DNA from 4 places in the Pseudomonas sp. P116 genome. Region 3 is predicted to be linked to each of the others. Evidence: predicted binding sites of a transcription regulator. Region 3 holds the regulator's gene; each other region holds the start of a gene.
The links. The regulator FliA, encoded in region 3, starts transcription of late flagellar genes. The targets are predictions, from matches to a motif close to CTAAAGTTTNNNNNNNNNNNGCCGNTAA.
Positions count from the first base shown of each region.

Region 1: flgM (flagellar biosynthesis anti-sigma factor FlgM) is a predicted target of FliA. The motif match lies at 2,704-2,731, and genes of this name have one in related genera.
Region 2: ICA15_RS22650 (methyl-accepting chemotaxis protein) is a predicted target of FliA. The motif match lies at 2,103-2,130, and genes of this name have one in related genera.
Region 4: ICA15_RS26165 (flagellar protein MotY) is a predicted target of FliA. The motif match lies at 1,615-1,642, and genes of this name have one in related genera.

Region 1 is NZ_JACVHB010000004.1:205,801-210,012, forward strand. Features, by position in the region: gene ICA15_RS15260 (MFS transporter) at 1-730, shown strand, start outside; gene ICA15_RS15265 (flagellar brake protein) at 996-1,742, opposite strand; gene ICA15_RS15270 (flagella synthesis protein FlgN) at 1,826-2,293, opposite strand; gene flgM (flagellar biosynthesis anti-sigma factor FlgM) at 2,342-2,668, opposite strand; gene flgA (flagellar basal body P-ring formation chaperone FlgA) at 2,830-3,591, opposite strand; gene ICA15_RS15285 (chemotaxis protein CheV) at 3,673-4,212, shown strand, end outside.
Region 2 is NZ_JACVHB010000007.1:166,840-171,051, reverse strand. Features, by position in the region: gene ICA15_RS22665 (phenylacetate--CoA ligase family protein) at 1-313, shown strand, start outside; gene ICA15_RS22660 (GNAT family N-acetyltransferase) at 291-1,226, shown strand; gene ICA15_RS22655 (hypothetical protein) at 1,289-1,816, opposite strand; gene ICA15_RS22650 (methyl-accepting chemotaxis protein) at 2,198-4,189, shown strand.
Region 3 is NZ_JACVHB010000001.1:749,852-754,063, reverse strand. Features, by position in the region: gene flhF (flagellar biosynthesis protein FlhF) at 1-761, shown strand, start outside; gene fleN (flagellar synthesis regulator FleN) at 878-1,708, shown strand; gene fliA (RNA polymerase sigma factor FliA) at 1,705-2,445, shown strand; gene ICA15_RS03730 (chemotaxis response regulator CheY) at 2,613-2,984, shown strand; gene ICA15_RS03725 (protein phosphatase CheZ) at 3,007-3,795, shown strand; gene ICA15_RS03720 (chemotaxis protein CheA) at 3,833-4,212, shown strand, end outside.
Region 4 is NZ_JACVHB010000009.1:242,441-246,652, reverse strand. Features, by position in the region: gene ICA15_RS26170 (argininosuccinate synthase) at 1-510, opposite strand, end outside; gene ICA15_RS26165 (flagellar protein MotY) at 640-1,548, opposite strand; gene pyrC (dihydroorotase) at 1,709-2,755, shown strand; gene rnt (ribonuclease T) at 2,752-3,429, shown strand; gene ICA15_RS26150 (peroxiredoxin) at 3,502-4,104, opposite strand.

The DNA.
Region 1 (4,212 bases), on a different contig from region 3:
TTTGTATGCGTCGCAGCAGGGGCTGTCGACCGAGCAGGTCGGTCTGTTCATGGGTAGCTGCATCTTTGCCGGGCTGCTGGTGCAGTGGCCGTTGGGCTGGCTGTCTGATCGTTATGATCGCGCGCTGCTGATCCGTTGCTTCGCCGGTTTCCTTGCGGTGGCGGCGTTGCCATTGGCGATCATGCCGCAGGTGCCGTTGGAGGTGCTGTTCGTGGTCGGCTTCTTCTGCTCGCTGGTGCAGTTCTGTCTGTATCCGTTGGCGGTGGCGTTTTCCAACGACCACGTCGAAGGTGATCGGCGCGTGTCGCTGACGGCGATGCTGCTGGTCACTTACGGGGTGGGTGCGAGTATCGGGCCATTGCTGGCGGGTGTGCTGATGAAGTTTCTCGGCAGCCAGAGCCTGTATGCGTTCTTCAGCTTCTTTGCGCTGGTGCTGGTGTGGCGAATCCGCCCGAAAGCGGTGACCAATCTGCATCAGGTCGACGACGCGCCGCTGCATCACGTGGCGATGCCGGACAGCATGTCGAGTTCGCCGCTGGTCGCTGCGCTTGATCCGCGAGTGGATGAGCAGGTGGTGCAGGAGCAGATGCAGAATCCGGTCAGCCCGGATCCAGAGCCGGAGCCGGAGCCGGAGCCTGAAACAGAGCCTGAATCTCCATCTGAGCCAGAAGCAAGCCCCGATGACGACGGCGAAAAACCAACACCGGATATCAGCGGTGCCAGGCCTTGAATATGGCAGAGCAATCAACTGAGGATTTCGGAGTTGCGGGGCTTTTGTGGCGAGGGGATTTATCCCCGATGGGCCGCGCAGCGGCCCTAATCTGGTTGACCTGATCTCACTGATACACCGCATTGAATGGTTCTTGGGGGTGCTTCGCGCCCCATCGGGGATAAATCCCCTCGCCACAGGGATTTCCTAGCGCTTCAATCCTTTGGCAGACATAAAAAAGGGCAGTCACCGCGAGGTGACTGCCCTTTTTATTGGCGCGTACGACTCACATATCGTCTTTGTCGAAACGCCGTGCTTCACGTTGCAACTGATAGACGAAACGCTCGACGTTGCGCGCGGCCGGGCCACTGATGTTGTGGAAACGCAGGCCGGCGAAGGTGATGTTGAGTTTTTCTTCGAAGTGCAGATAGCGCAGTTCGACGGAAATCGGCTGGTTGCCGAACAGTGGCGGGGCGATCATGCGGTCGTAGACCTGGCCCAGTTGCAGCCGGTCAGTGATGTCGCCTTCAAAGCGCAGTTTGCAACCGGTGGCGGAAATATCCAGCAGTTTGCCCTGGATTGGCGCCTTGAGCTTTTCGCCACCCAGTTCAACGCTGACCAGATCGGTCAGTTTCAGTGCTGCGCGAAAAGCGTTGCGGCGCTGGTGATAAACCACTTCGGTCGGCAGCTCGCCGGTGTAAAAGCGGTCGCCGTCGGATTCTTCGATGTTCAGCGTACCGTTGCATTCCCAGGCAATGCGTACGCCATCATGGAAGCCTTCAACCCTGAACGGTTCACCGGCCAGCAGAAAGCGCTCGCCGTCGCGCGGGATCATTTCGTCCAGAGCGATCGAGGCGCTGTCGCGGTCGACTTTGATCAGGTAGCTCTGGAAGCGCTGGCTGCGTTCATGGAACGTGATGATCAGCGGGTCGTGACTGTCTTGCAGTTGACGCAGGTTGCTGGAGATTTCCAGGGGCGTGGTGAGCACCTTAGGTGGCTGCGGAGCATCATCCGCGCTTAGGGCGTTTGGCACGTTCTCTCAATCTCCAGACAAAATTTGACGATGAATGGCCAGCATTTTGCCAGCATGTTCCGCGTGTTGATAGTGCGAATGGCTCACGCCTGGCTGAAGGTGCGCGGCTTGACGGGTCTGGCGAAAGTGCCGCTGGCGTCATAAAGCGCTGGCGGTTCGCCCCCGGTGAGAATTTTCAACTGATTGGATGTCGCGGCCTGCTGGATCTGGATCGACTGGCCGTTCTTGGCGTTGGCTGCCTGGCACTGGCTGATGAGGTCAGTGAGGGCATCGCCCTGCGTCATCAACTGCTCGCCAATGCTCGACTGGCTGGCCAGTTGCTCGAGGCCTGTGCGGTCAGTCGGCAGGTTCAGGCTGGCGAGGATTTCGCTGCGCTTGCGGCCATGCTGTTCAAGCAGAATGATCAATGCCTGTTTGCGCGCCAGAATTTCTTCCAGCAAGGGCATGTCGCGACCGTGCAAGGCGAGGGCCTCGGTTTGCAGTAACTCCAGCAATTGTTGAGCTGGAGCAAAGTCGTCGTTGATCAGTTGCAGTAAATTAGTGTCGTGCATGGCTGGCCTTGGGTTTTAAGCGTCCAAAAGCCTGGCGCAGGCGAAGGCCTAGCGCTGGGCTTCGAAGTTGAGCAGTTTGCTGGCTACACGGTTGCTGTCGACTTTATAGCTGCCATCGGCAATCGCGGCTTTCAACTCGGCCACACGGGCTTTGTCGACAGCAGGTTGATCGCGCAGCTTGTCAGTGACCTTCTGCAACTGTTGAGCCTCATTGCTGAGGTGTACCGATTCCCCGCTTTTAGCGGTACTGGCCGATTCGGCCGGGGTATTCAGCGGCGCTGAGGTGCCGTTTTCGGCGGTTTCCTTGGCGTTGCTGGTACGCGTACTGCCCGTAAGTGACGAGGAGCTGTTCAAACGGCTGAAATCGATGACCATGATAAAAACCTCTGGGAATTTGGACGCTTGCCATGTTTTCGGCTATCCCCTGGAAAACTTTAGGCCCATTTGCGAATGAGTCTGCATGCGCCGGCGCGTGTCCTGCTGCGGCACAGTTTAGGGAAGCGACGGGGTCCGCGCCAGTTTTCTCACGAGGGCTTCTACATGGCGACTTCCACTTGGCCCGGCGCGACGACTTGCGCCTTGATGACCCGTTGCGAGTTGAGGTTTTTCACCCGGATCTGTTCCCTCAGGCCGCCGTTGGCCAAGGCTTCGCCGGGCATGCGCACGGCCATCGTCCCGCTGCGGGCGGTGATGACCACTTGATCGCCTTTGCGCACAACTTCCGCCTGTTCCAGATGCACCAGGGTAATGACCTGATCGGCTACCGTTGGTCGGGTTAATTTCTGCCCGATCGCGTCGTCTACCGACGTCAAAAAACCCTGGTTGATTGTGCTGACATCGCGCTCGCGCAAAACCACATCCTGAGGCTCGATAATCCCGGCGCGCTTGAGGGGGCGGGTAGTGGTCACAATCTCGCGAAACAGGCGGACTTGAGCGGGTACGAACACGGTCCAGGGGGAGGCGCCCTCACAGCGAACCTTGACCGTTACCCGGCCCAAAGGACGTGCCGGACTCTCCAGTGAGGCTGTCAATTCCTTGTCGCACATGGGCATGCGCATGCGGGGGTCGAGCTGGTTCACTTCGATTTCGTAGCGGCCTTCCGTTTGACTGGTTGCCAGATAGTCTTCTACGGTGAACTCAAGAAAGCCCTGTGTGACGCCGATAAGCATGTCAGGCAGGGTAACCGCATCAGCAATGGCAGGGCTGCCAGCGAAACAGCAATAAATGGCGGACACCGCGCAAAGCCCTCTGCGGAGGGAAGATGTCAGGCGTCGGAAAAATGTCGTTTGAGCGTTCATACGAGTTAAAAAGCAAGCGCCGTGCCGTTTAGCAATGAATGTGCGTCGCAACAACACTTGGCGTTGGTTTAGGAGTCTGGCATGGCTGGTGTAATGGATTCGGTGAACCAGCGCACGCAACTGGTAGGGCAGAATCGCCTGGAGCTGTTGTTGTTCCGTCTTGACGGTCAGCAACTCTACGGGATCAACGTGTTCAAGGTTCGGGAAGTGCTGCAATGCCCGTCGCTGACGTTGATGCCCAAGTCCAGTCCTGTCGTGTGCGGGGTGGCAAGTATTCGGGGGGCGACCATTCCGATCCTTGATCTGGCAATGGCGACCGGCTCAGGTGCGTTGAAAGACAAGAACAACCCGTTCGTGATCATCACGGAGTACAACACCAAGACCCAGGGTTTCCTGGTCCGCTCGGTGGAGCGCATCGTCAACATGAACTGGGAAGAGATTCATCCGCCGCCCAAGGGCACGGGTCGCGATCATTATCTGACCGCTGTGACTCGGGTGGACAATCAGTTAGTCGAAATCATCGACGTCGAGAAAGTGCTGGCGGAAGTCGCACCGACGCCGGAAGCGATTTCGGTCGGCGTGGTCGATGTCGAGACCCAGACCAAAGCGTTGTCGCTGCGG
Region 2 (4,212 bases), on a different contig from region 3:
CGCCAGTGACGACTGGCAAATGGTGATTGAACAGGCCACGTTCAAGGATGTACTGACGCTCAAATGGGTGCCGGCTGCACAGTCTCCCGACCGCGCCGACGTCAATCAGCAACTGGAAAACGCAATGCTTGAGCTTTATCCGTTGATCACGCAATTACGGACGGATCATCTGCTGGAACTGCACGTCCAGTGCTGCACGCATGAGGATCTGCCACGACATCCCCGCTCGGGCAAATGCCTGCGCGTGCTGGACCTGCGTCGCTATGAACACAAGGATCAGGAGGGTCCGGATGCAACCGCTGATTCTGCGTAACTATCGCGCCAGCGATGCCACGGCGGTCAGCCAGTTGTTCCGCGAGGTGTACGGCGATCTTTACGTGCAACCGCATGTTTATCTGCCGCAGATGATCAACCAGAACCACGCCGACCAGCGCTGGCACTCGCTGGTCGCCGAGCTGGACGGGCAGATACGCGGGCACGCCACCCTGTTTCGCGACACAGGCGCCCGCACCGCCGAACTGGCATTGAGCGCCGTCCATCCCGATGCCCGGGGACAAAACATTGCCACGCGTCTGAGCCAGCAACTGCTGAGCCACGCGCAAGCACTGGGCTGCCACAGCGTATCCATCAAACAGGTCACTCACCATCCGTACACGCAACGCATGGCCGCCAACCTCGGTTTTCATAACACCGGGCTGTTGCCGGACTACGTGCCCTCGCCGTTTGGTAGCTCAACGCCGGAATCCATTGTTATGGGATGCCGCATCATCGACGGGTATAAACGCCCGCTGCCGAGACAGACCTGGCCGTCTGGTTACCGCAGTTTCATGGAACATTTATCTGATGTATTCGGCACGCACGAGCAAAGGTTTTGCTGGCGTGGTCCAGCTATTCAGCTGGAACGACACACCAATCGTTACGACATCCGGCTCAAGAACCTGCGGCCCGATCTGCTCGAGCAGCTAAGGGGATTGCCGCAGCAATGGATGGTGTCGATCCGGCTCGGATTGTCGCAGCAATTTACCTGCGATCTGAACAGGCTGACCGCAATCGGCTTTGTCTTTACCGGGCTGGCACCCGTCGAGGGTAAGGAGGGAGGATGGCTGGCATTGTTTCACCGGGGTTACCGGCTGGGCAAACTTGAGCTGCACTGCTCGCGGATGCAGCACTTACACGATCAGGCGCAACAGCAAGTCGTACCTCGCCTGAGCAAAATAGCGCTGTGACTTGAGCGTACCGAGATCTTGCTAATGACCCGTTCACCTTGAGCGGGTCATTGTCTGGCGGCTCAAGCCTTGGCTTTGATGCCGTCTTTATTGGGAAGCGGCGCGTTGCCTTCCCCATAGGTTTTCAGGTTTTGCAGGACGTAAATGGCTTTCTTGAATTCGGGGATCAGATTTTTGCCGTACGCGTTGCCATTGAGACCATTGTTCTGGATCGCATCAAGCTGAGTCGCGAAATACTCCAGCGCATTGAATTTGACATCAATGTCTTTGGTCACGCCGAAACGGTCGAACTTGTCGCCGGCATTCATCAGGGTGAAGGACGTGATTTCCGAGATCAGCCCTCGGCTACGCAGCATCGCCGCCAGGTTACCCATCTGTTTTACCGAGACGTTCGCAGGGTCAAAGCCCTTGATGTTTTTGCGCAGGCCTTGCTTGTCCATCTCGGCAGTGTTCAAAGCGTTAGGATCGTTACCGACCTTGGTGAGCATTTGCTGCACCTTGACGCTTTGGGACACCTGCTTTTTGCCGCCCGTGTTGCGCACCATGACGCCAGCCTTGCTTTCCCAGCCGCCGACAATGCCAATCGTCATGAGAAAACTCCCTGTGAAATGAACATGAAATATCCTTGTTGAACCACTCGAATGCCGGGGAGTATCCACCGGCCAACTGATGGCACCAACCCTTTTTGTGCACTCACTTACAATTCTCGTACATTCTCGATACAAATCAGCAGACCTCCGTGGATGCTGGCTTTCAAGACTCTCATTACATCGCGACCTGCATAAAATCCACGCCGATGGCCTGGCTGATTGATTCCTGTGTATCAGATTCAATACCGACCGGTCATCGGCCTTCAGCTTTTCAGCACTCCGGTACCTAAAGCTTCTGACTGCATCGACGATACCTAGTGATACCCGCGATGTTTACGCCTCCCGCCCCTAATAAGAATCGCAGCTCAAGGACCGGTCTCCATGCCCGCATTCCGCACTATTCAGGCTCGCTACACGCTGTTTCTGGTTCTGTTCATGCTGCTGTTGTCAGTGCTGACCGTGGTCGGTATCAGCCAATTGGTCGCACCCAAACTGCGTCAAACCGAAGAACAGGTGGTGCTCAACCGCATTGCTGAAGTCGCGGAGCAGATTCAGGGCGAGTTGAACAAGGTTCAGGCGCAACAACGCAGCATCACCCAGACCATCCCGCTGCTCGACAGCGCTGCCATCGACACGGTATTGCCGGGCCTGGTGGATCAATACGGCGAACTGAAAGTGTTTGGCGGTGGTATCTGGCCGCTACCCGGCCAGCGTGAAGCCGGACGAAACAAGTTCAGCACCTTCTGGCACCGCGACGCCTCGGGCAAACTGGCGGTAAACACGTTCTGGAACAGTGACGCGGCACCCAATTACTACGACCAGACCTGGTACAAGGGCGGCATGGCCACCCCGCGCGGTCAGTGCGCCTGGGCGGCGGCCTATAAGGACGACGCCAGCGCCGAGCCGCGCACCAACTGCGCCATGGCCATCCAGAAAAACGGCAACGCCTGGGGCGTGTCGACCATCGACGTCACCCTGGGTTTCTTCAACGACCTGGTGGCCCGCAAGGAAAAAGACCTCAACGCTGAAATGCTCATTGTCGAGGCCGATGGCAAAATCATCAGCAACAGTTCGCGCATCAGCGGCCCGATCGTGCTGAAGAACATCAGCGAACTGGCTGCCGGCTCGACCTTCGCCAGCCAGGTCAAGGCGGGTCTGCAAAGCCGCGATCAGGCGCAACGCGTCGAATTCGACAACAACGGTGAAGCCAGCACCTTCTTCATGCGCCCGATCGAGGGCACACCGTGGTTCCTCGCCACTGCCTTGCCGACCAAAATGCTGACCGCCCAGCGTGACGACGTGCTCAGCACCCTGAGCCTGTTGCAGATTCCGCTGGTGATTCTGTTGGTGCTGTTGCAGGTCTACGCGATCCGCCAGCTGGTTTCGCGCATGAAAGCGCTGAAAGCCAACATCGACCTGCTGTCCAGCGGCGATGCCGACCTGACTCGACGCATCACCATCCGCGCCGAAGATGAACTCGGCGCCATCGGTCATTCGGTCAACACCTTTATTGCGTATTTGCAAAACATGATCGGCGAAGTCACCCAAGCCACCGGCGCCATGGCGTCGAGCCTCGACAACCTGCAACGCACGTCGGCGCATACCAGCCAGATCCTGCTGCGTCACGCGTCTGAAACCGATCAGACCGTCACCGCCATCACCGAGATGAGCTCGACCGCCGACAGCGTGGCGCAGAACGCTGCTGAAACCGCTGCCTTCACCCAGCGCGCCAACGAAAACGCCGACCGTTCTCGGGTGGTGGTAGGCGAGGCGACCAACAGCGTGGTCGCGCTGATCGATGAAGTGGCCAGCGCCACCCATAAAGTCGAAAACATGCAACAGGACGCCCAACGCATCACCGAGATTCTCGGGGTGATTGGCGCGATTGCCGGCCAGACCAACCTGTTGGCGCTCAACGCCGCCATCGAAGCGGCCCGCGCCGGTGAACAGGGTCGCGGCTTCGCCGTGGTAGCCGATGAGGTGCGCGCCCTCGCCGCCCGCACCCAGGCCAGCACTTCGGAAATCAACGAGATGTTGAAGCGTCTGACCCAAGGGGTGAGTTCGTCGGTCAGCGCCATGGAAAACACCCAGGCCAGTTGCCAGTCGGCAGCCGACGCCACGGCACGGGTCAACGCGGGGCTGGATGAAATGGCCGGTTCCGTCAGCCATATCAACAGCCTCAGCACGCAAATTGCCACCGCCGCCGAGCAGCAAAGCGCGGTGACCGAAGAGATCAATCGCAGCATGGTGCAGATCCGCCACATGGTCGATGAACTGGTACAAAGCGGCAACGCCAGCGAACTCAACACCCGCCAGTTGCTGGAAGCCAACAGCCGGGTGAGCGCGATCATGGGGCGGTTCAAGGTGCGTTGATCCACCTCAATCTCATGTAGGAG
Region 3 (4,212 bases):
TCACGGATATCGAAGAACCGCGTCAGGCCTGGCGCATGCTGCTGGCGCACCTGGCGCGGATGATTGCCGTACCGGAAGTCGAGCCGCTGGAAGAGGGCGGTGTGATTGCCATGGTCGGCCCTGCCGGCATGGGCAAGACCACCACGCTGGCCAAGCTTGCTGCCCGTTACGTGCTCAAGTACGGCGCGCAGAATGTCGCGCTGGTGAGCATGGACAGCTTCCGCATCGGCGCGCAGGAACAACTGAAGACCCTGGGCCGGATTCTCAACGTGCCGGTAACGCACGTCGATCCGGGTCAGTCGCTGGTGCAGGCCCTGGACCCGCTGCTGCGCAAACGCGTGGTGCTGATCGATACCGCCGGCCTGCAGGCCAGCGATCCGGCACTGCGTATGCAGCTCGAGAGCCTGGCCGGGCGTGGCATCCGTTCAAAAAATTATCTCGTGCTGGCAACCACCAGCCAGAAACAGGTTCTAACCGCCGCTTATCACAGTTACAAGCGTTGCGGGCTCGCCGGGTGCATCCTGACTAAACTGGATGAAACGGCCAGCCTCGGCGAAGTGTTGAGCCTGGCGATCAGTCATGAATTGCCGGTCGCGTATCTGACCGATGGCCCACGGATTCCGGATGATTTGCATCTGCCGCGCCGTCATCAACTGGTCAGCCGCGCCGTCAGCGTGCAAATGCAGGAAGAACCCAGCGAAGAAGCCATGGCTGACATGTTCGCTGATATCTATCACAGCCCGACCAAGCAGGTAGGCTGAGGTAATCATGAACCGTTTTTGTACCTACATCGATGGTCTGCCATGCATTGTTCCGTTTGTGAACGCGCAGCCAGTAATGTGGCCTCCGTCTATGCAAGACAAGGTAAAGAAATAACATGGGCAGCATGCATCCCGTACAGGTGATCGCGGTGACCGGCGGCAAAGGTGGCGTCGGCAAGACTAACGTGTCAGTGAACTTGTCTCTGGCGCTGGCAGAGCTTGGCCGTCGGGTCATGCTGCTGGACGCCGATCTGGGGCTGGCGAACGTCGACGTTCTGTTGGGCCTGACGCCCAAACGCACCTTGGCCGACGTGATCGAAGGCCGCTGCGAGTTGCGCGACGTGCTGTTGCAAGGCCCGGGCGGAATTCGCATCGTGCCTGCCGCATCGGGCACTCAGAGCATGGTGCATCTGAGCCCGGCTCAGCATGCCGGTCTGATTCAGGCGTTCAGCGACATCGGCGACAATCTCGACGTACTGGTGATCGACACCGCTGCGGGTATTGGTGACTCGGTAGTCAGTTTCGTACGCGCCGCGCAAGAAGTGTTGCTGGTGGTTTGCGACGAGCCGACTTCGATCACTGACGCTTACGCGCTGATCAAGTTGCTCAACCGCGATTACGGCATGAACCGCTTCCGCGTCCTCGCCAACATGGCGCAGAGCCCGCAGGAAGGGCGCAACCTGTTCGCCAAGTTGACCAAGGTCACGGATCGCTTCCTTGACGTAGCCCTACAATACGTCGGCGCCGTGCCTTACGACGAAAGCGTGCGCAAGGCCGTGCAGAAACAACGTGCGGTCTATGAAGCCTTTCCGCGCTCCAAGTGCGCCCTGGCGTTCAAGGCAATTGCACAGAAGGTCGATACCTGGCCGCTGCCTGCCAACCCGCGCGGCCACCTTGAATTCTTCGTCGAGCGCCTCGTGCAGCAAACGGCAGGGCCTGTCATATGACCGCAAGCGGTATGAACTACTACAAGAAGTCGGCACGTGATGCGCAGTACGAGTTGATCGAGCGTTACGCGCCACTGGTCAAACGCATTGCCTATCACTTGCTGGCACGGTTGCCGGCGAGTGTGCAGGTCGAAGACCTGATCCAGGCCGGGATGATCGGCCTGCTCGAAGTCTCGACCAAATATGACGCCAGCAAAGGCGCCAGTTTCGAAACGTACGCGGGCATTCGAATCCGCGGCGCGATGCTCGACGAAGTGCGCAAAGGGGACTGGGCGCCACGCTCGGTTCACCGCAATACCCGTATGGTCAGCGACGCAATTCGCTCGATTGAAGCTAAAACCGGCCGTGATGCTAAAGATCACGAAGTTGCGGCCGAACTCCAATTGAGTCTCGATGATTATTACGGGATTTTGAATGACACCTTGGGCAGCCGCCTGTTCAGTTTCGACGACCTGTTGCAGGACGGCGAACACGAAGGGCTGCACGAGGATGGCGCGAGTGCTCATCTTGAGCCGTCACGCGATCTGGAAGATGAACGCTTCCAGGCAGCGCTGGCGGACGCGATTGCCAATTTGCCGGAGCGTGAGCGACTGGTGTTGGCGCTGTACTACGACGAAGAGCTGAACCTCAAGGAGATCGGTGAAGTCCTTGGCGTCAGTGAATCGCGGGTCAGCCAGTTACACAGCCAGTGCGCGGCCCGTTTGCGGGGGCGTTTGGGGGAGTGGCGAGCGCGCTGAAGGCAGTGTGGGGACACTGCGAACGAGGCTGGTGCGGTGATGAACGGCACCGGTCTTGCTCTGTTGTGCTCCAGACAGTCTTTGAGTGTTACGCCGGATTGAATGAAATGGCGCGTCCAGGTGCTGGGCGCGTTTAAGACTGCTTGGAGGTCGAATTGGACAAGAACATGAAAATCCTCATCGTTGATGACTTCTCAACGATGCGGCGGATCATCAAGAACCTGCTGCGCGATCTGGGGTTCACCAACACCGTCGAGGCTGACGATGGCATTACCGCCATTCCGGTTCTCAACAGCGGCAGCATCGACTTTCTGGTAACGGACTGGAACATGCCGGGCATGACCGGTATCGACCTGCTGCGTCACGTGCGCGCCGATGAAAAACTCAAGCACCTGCCAGTGCTGATGGTGACCGCTGAAGCCAAGCGCGAACAGATCATTGAAGCAGCCCAGGCCGGTGTAAACGGCTATGTGGTGAAACCCTTCACGGCCCAGGCGTTGAAAGACAAAATCGAGAAGATTTTCGAACGCATCGGTTGAGAAACTGCGCCACGGGGGAGCTATGGACCACAACGAATCTTCACAGGGCGATTTTGAATCGACCCTGAAAAAACATGCGGTCGAACTGGTCGAAAGCCTTGAAAAGGGCAGGTTCGGCGACGCTGTGCAATTGATCCATGAGCTCAATCAGACCCGTGACCGTGGCCTGTACCAGGAAGTTGGCAAGCTCACACGTGAACTGCACAGTGCGATCGTCAATTTCCAGATTGATCCGAACATGCCGCAGGCCGAGGAAGTGTCGCAAATTACCGACGCCACCGAACGCCTGGGCTATGTGGTCAAGCTGACGGAAGCCGCGGCCAACCGCACCATGGATCTGGTGGAAAACGCCACGCCGGTGGTCAATGGTCTGGCTGAGGAAGCCCAGGCCTTGAGTACCGATTGGGGTCGTTTCATGCGTCGTGAAGTCGGGGCTGAAGAGTTCCGTGAACTGGCGCGCCGGGTCGACGGTTTTCTGTCACGCAGCACCACGGGCAACCGTGCGGTGTCGAGCAATCTGAACGACATCCTGCTGGCTCAGGATTATCAGGACCTCACCGGTCAGGTGATCAAGCGTGTGACCCAACTGGTCACCGAAGTCGAAAGCAATTTGCTCAAACTCGTGCTCATGGCCAGTCAGGTGGACCGCTTTGCGGGCATCGAACATGACCGTGCGGCGATGCTCGCTGAAAAAGATCCACAAAAACATCTCTCGCAGGGTGAAGGTCCGCAGATTCATGCCGATAAACGAGAAGACGTTGTGTCCGGTCAGGACGATGTGGACGATTTGCTATCCAGCCTTGGATTTTGAAGTTTAGGTTTTTAGACCTGTTAGGAGCACCCCCTTAATGAGCTTCGGCGCCGATGAAGAGATCCTTCAGGATTTCCTGGTTGAGGCCGGCGAGATTCTTGAGCAGCTGTCAGAACAATTGGTCGAGCTGGAAAGCCGCCCGGATGATGCTGATCTGCTCAACGCAATTTTTCGCGGTTTCCACACTGTAAAAGGGGGCGCCGGCTTCCTTCAGCTCAATGAGCTGGTTGAGTGCTGTCACATCGCCGAAAACGTGTTCGACATCCTGCGAAAGGGTGAGCGTCGCGTTGATTCAGAACTGATGGACGTTGTCCTCGAAGCACTGGATGCGGTGAACGGCATGTTCACCGAAGTGCGCGAGCGCAGCCCGATTACGGCGGCTACGCCTGAACTGCTGGCCGCTTTGGCGCGCCTGGC
Region 4 (4,212 bases), on a different contig from region 3:
GCGCTCGATCGGGATCGCGTGCTTCTCGGCATAGTCCATCAGCTTCTCGCGGGACAGCAGGTCCCACTCACGCCACGGCGCGATCACTTTCACGCCTGGCTTGAGCGCGTAGGCACCCAGTTCGAAACGCACCTGATCGTTGCCCTTGCCGGTGGCGCCGTGGGAAATGGCGTCAGCGCCGGTTTCGTTGGCGATTTCGATCAGGCGCTTGGCGATCAGTGGACGCGCGATGGAAGTACCCAGCAGGTACTCGCCCTCGTAAACGGTGTTGGCGCGGAACATCGGGAACACGAAGTCACGCACGAATTCTTCGCGCAGATCGTCGATGTAGATTTCTTTGACGCCCATGGCCTGAGCCTTGGCGCGGGCCGGCTCGACCTCTTCGCCTTGACCGAGATCAGCGGTGAAGGTCACCACTTCACAGTTATAAGTATCCTGCAGCCACTTGAGGATCACCGAAGTGTCCAGGCCGCCGGAATACGCCAGAACGACCTTGTTTACGTCCGCCATGCCATCACTCCACGGGGTTCTACGGAAAGCCGAGGAGTCTAACGCCCAAACGCGATAATTTACAGAGGCGCGACAGCTTAAGACGACAAAGCGACAGATTGTGTCGAGCGCGCGACGATGACCGGCGGGTCAGGAAGTTGCCGCAGCGTTCGCTGGCGTGCTGGCAGTGGGTGCCGGGGCCGTTGCCGGGGCTACTCGCGCAAGGTGCACGTTGACCCGACGGTTCTTCGCCCGGTTGCTCGCATTGGTGTTAGGAACCAATGGGTAGCGCTCACCATGGAAACGTACGGTGATCTGCGATTCCTGAATGCCGTTGGCCTTGAAGAAATCAACCACGGCCAAGGCCCGACGACGCGACAGTTCGCGATTGGTCAGGCGATTGCCGCTGTTGTCGGAGTGGCCATCAAGTTCGATGTGGTTCACCGTCGGATCAGCCTTCATGTACTCGAGCATCACTTGCAGCTTGGCCTTGGCGGCTGCATCCAGTTCGATGCCTTCGCCGGGGAAGCCGATCTGCGACTGTTTCACCTGTTCGAAATTCTGCGGCAGCAACTTCGCCACACAGCTCTGGTAATCGTTGAAGGCCTTGCTGAACCTGACCGGCAACAAACGCACTTCCGAGACCCGACCATCGCTTGAAGCGCGACGAACAACAGGGCTGCGCCCGTCCATCAGTCCACTGATCAAGCCACCGGCCTGAGACTGCGAACTGTTGAACAAGACGTTGCCGCTGCCCAGTCTTACAGAGCCCAGATTGATGTCGCCGCGTCCCGGCTGCCAAGGTGCTGCGGCTGCGAGCAACGTCGCCGAACCGCCGCCGAGCATGGCGTTGTAGGCATTCAGACGGAAAATCGCCTGTTCACCGGCCTTGCGCACGAACTCACCCGAGCCGAAATCTGTAATCGGTTGTGTCAGACGGCACTCGAACTTGTCGCCGGCGACCGTCCACTCAATGTTCTCCAGGCGAGTCTGGTACGTAAGCGCCATCGCAGGAAAACTGGCAAACACACTGAGCAAGGCTAAATATCGCTGGCGCACGGGAGGCTCCATTGGCTTCTGAAACACAAAGACCGATTCACACTACGTTTACGGCATACCTACGGGATATCGGAAGGTTCCCGCAAAACTTGATAGCGAGTGCCTGCAAGAGTCTTTTCCGGTAGCATTCGCCTCAGTTTGACCCGCCTGGAATCCCCTCATGTCCGACCGCCTGACCCTGCTGCGTCCCGACGACTGGCATATTCATCTTCGCGATGGTGCCGTGTTGACCAATACCGTTGCCGATGTTGCGCGCACGTTTGGTCGCGCCATCATCATGCCCAACCTGGTACCACCGGTGCGCAACGCCGCTGAAGCCGACGGCTATCGCCAGCGGATTCTCGCTGCCCGCCCGGCCGGCAGTCGCTTTGAGCCGTTGATGGTGCTGTACCTCACCGACCGCACCCAGCCCGAAGAAATTCGCGAGGCCAAGGCCAGCGGTTTCGTGCACGCCGCCAAGTTGTACCCGGCCGGCGCCACCACCAATTCGGATTCTGGCGTCACCAGCATCGACAAGATCTTCCCGGCAATCGAGGCCATGGCCGAAGTCGGGATGCCGTTGTTGATTCACGGCGAAGTCACCCGTGGCGATGTCGATGTGTTCGACCGCGAAAAAATCTTCATCGATGAGCACATGCGTCGTGTGGTCGAGCGTTTCCCGACGCTCAAGGTTGTTTTCGAACACATCACCACCGCCGATGCCGTGCAGTTCGTCAACGAGGCCCCGGCCAACGTTGGCGCGACCATCACCGCACATCACCTGCTGTACAACCGCAACCACATGCTGGTGGGCGGGATTCGGCCGCATTTCTACTGCCTGCCGATCCTCAAGCGCAACACCCACCAGGAAGCCCTCCTCGACGCCGCCACCAGCGGCAGCGCGAAGTTCTTCCTCGGCACCGACTCGGCGCCGCACGCCCAGCACGCCAAGGAAGCCGCTTGCGGCTGTGCTGGCTGCTACACCGCGTACGCCGCCATCGAGATGTATGCCGAAGCGTTTGAACAACGTAATGCGCTGGACAAGCTCGAAGCGTTCGCCAGCCTCAACGGCCCGCGTTTCTATGGCCTGCCGGTGAACACCGATCGCATCACCCTGGTTCGTGACGAATGGACCGCCCCAACCAGCCTGCCATTTGGCGAGCTGACCGTTATCCCGCTGCGCGCCGGTGAAAAACTGCGCTGGCGCCTGCTGGAGGAACACGCGTGAGTGAAGACCATTTCGACGACGAACTGGACGGTCAAAGTGGCGGAGGCGGTTCCCGTCACCCAATGGCAGCACGCTTTCGCGGCTACCTGCCGGTTGTCGTCGACGTAGAAACCGGTGGCTTCAATTCGGCCACCGATGCGTTGCTGGAGATTGCCGCGACCACCATCGCCATGGATGAAAAGGGTTTCGTTTATCCGGATCACACCTACTTCTTCCGTGTCGAGCCGTTCGAAGGCGCCAACATTGAAGCGGCGGCACTGGAGTTCACCGGGATCAAGCTGGACCACCCGCTGCGCATGGCTGTCAGCGAAGAGACGGCACTGACTGACATCTTCCGTGGCATCCGCAAGGCGCTGAAAGCCAACGGCTGCAAGCGCGCGATTCTGGTCGGCCACAACAGCAGCTTCGATCTTGGCTTCCTCAATGCCGCCGTTGCGCGACTGGACATGAAGCGTAATCCGTTCCACCCGTTCTCCAGTTTCGACACGGCGACGCTGGCCGGTCTGGCTTACGGCCAAACCGTACTGGCGAAAGCCTGTCAGGCGGCCGACATCGATTTCGACGGTCGTGAGGCGCACTCCGCGCGTTACGACACCGAGAAAACCGCTGAGCTGTTCTGCGGCATCGTCAATCGCTGGAAACAGATGGGCGGCTGGGAAGACTTCAACGACTGATCCTCGTCGATCTACCGCTCATAAAAAAACCGGCCACTTGGGCCGGTTTTTTTGTACCTCAAACGTTGCGCCTTACAGGGCAGCAGCGTTCTCGGTCAGGTAAGCAGCAACGCCTTCTGGCGAAGCGTTCATGCCTTTGTCGCCTTTTTTCCAGTTGGCAGGGCAGACTTCGCCGTGCTCTTCGTGGAATTGCAGAGCGTCGACCAGACGGATCAGCTCTTCCATGTTACGGCCCAGTGGCAGGTCGTTGATGATCTGCGAGCGGACAACGCCTTTGTCGTCGATCAGGAATGCGCCACGGAAAGCCACGCCGCCTTCGGATTCAACGTCGTAAGCCTTGGCGATGTCGTGCTTCATGTCGGCAGCCATGGTGTATTTCACCTGGCCGATGCCGCCATTGTTCACTGGGGTGTTGCGCCAGGCGTTGTGGGTGAAGTGCGAGTCGATCGACACAGCGATCACTTCAACGTTGCGTGCCTTGAAGTCAGCCATGCGGTTGTCCAGAGCGATCAGCTCGGACGGGCAGACGAAGGTGAAGTCCAGTGGGTAGAAGAACACCAGGCCGTATTTGCCTTTGATGGCCGAGGACAGGGTGAAGCTGTCAACGATCTCGCCATTGCCGAGTACGGCCGGGACGGTGAAGTCTGGGGCTTGTTTGCCTACGAGTACGCTCATTGATATCTCCTGGTGTAGAAACTTGAAGTTCAGGGTCCGGGCCAGCCTGCCACCCTCAGGCGACAGCCCTGTGACACGAACCCCCTTCGCAAGGGCCGACCATCATAC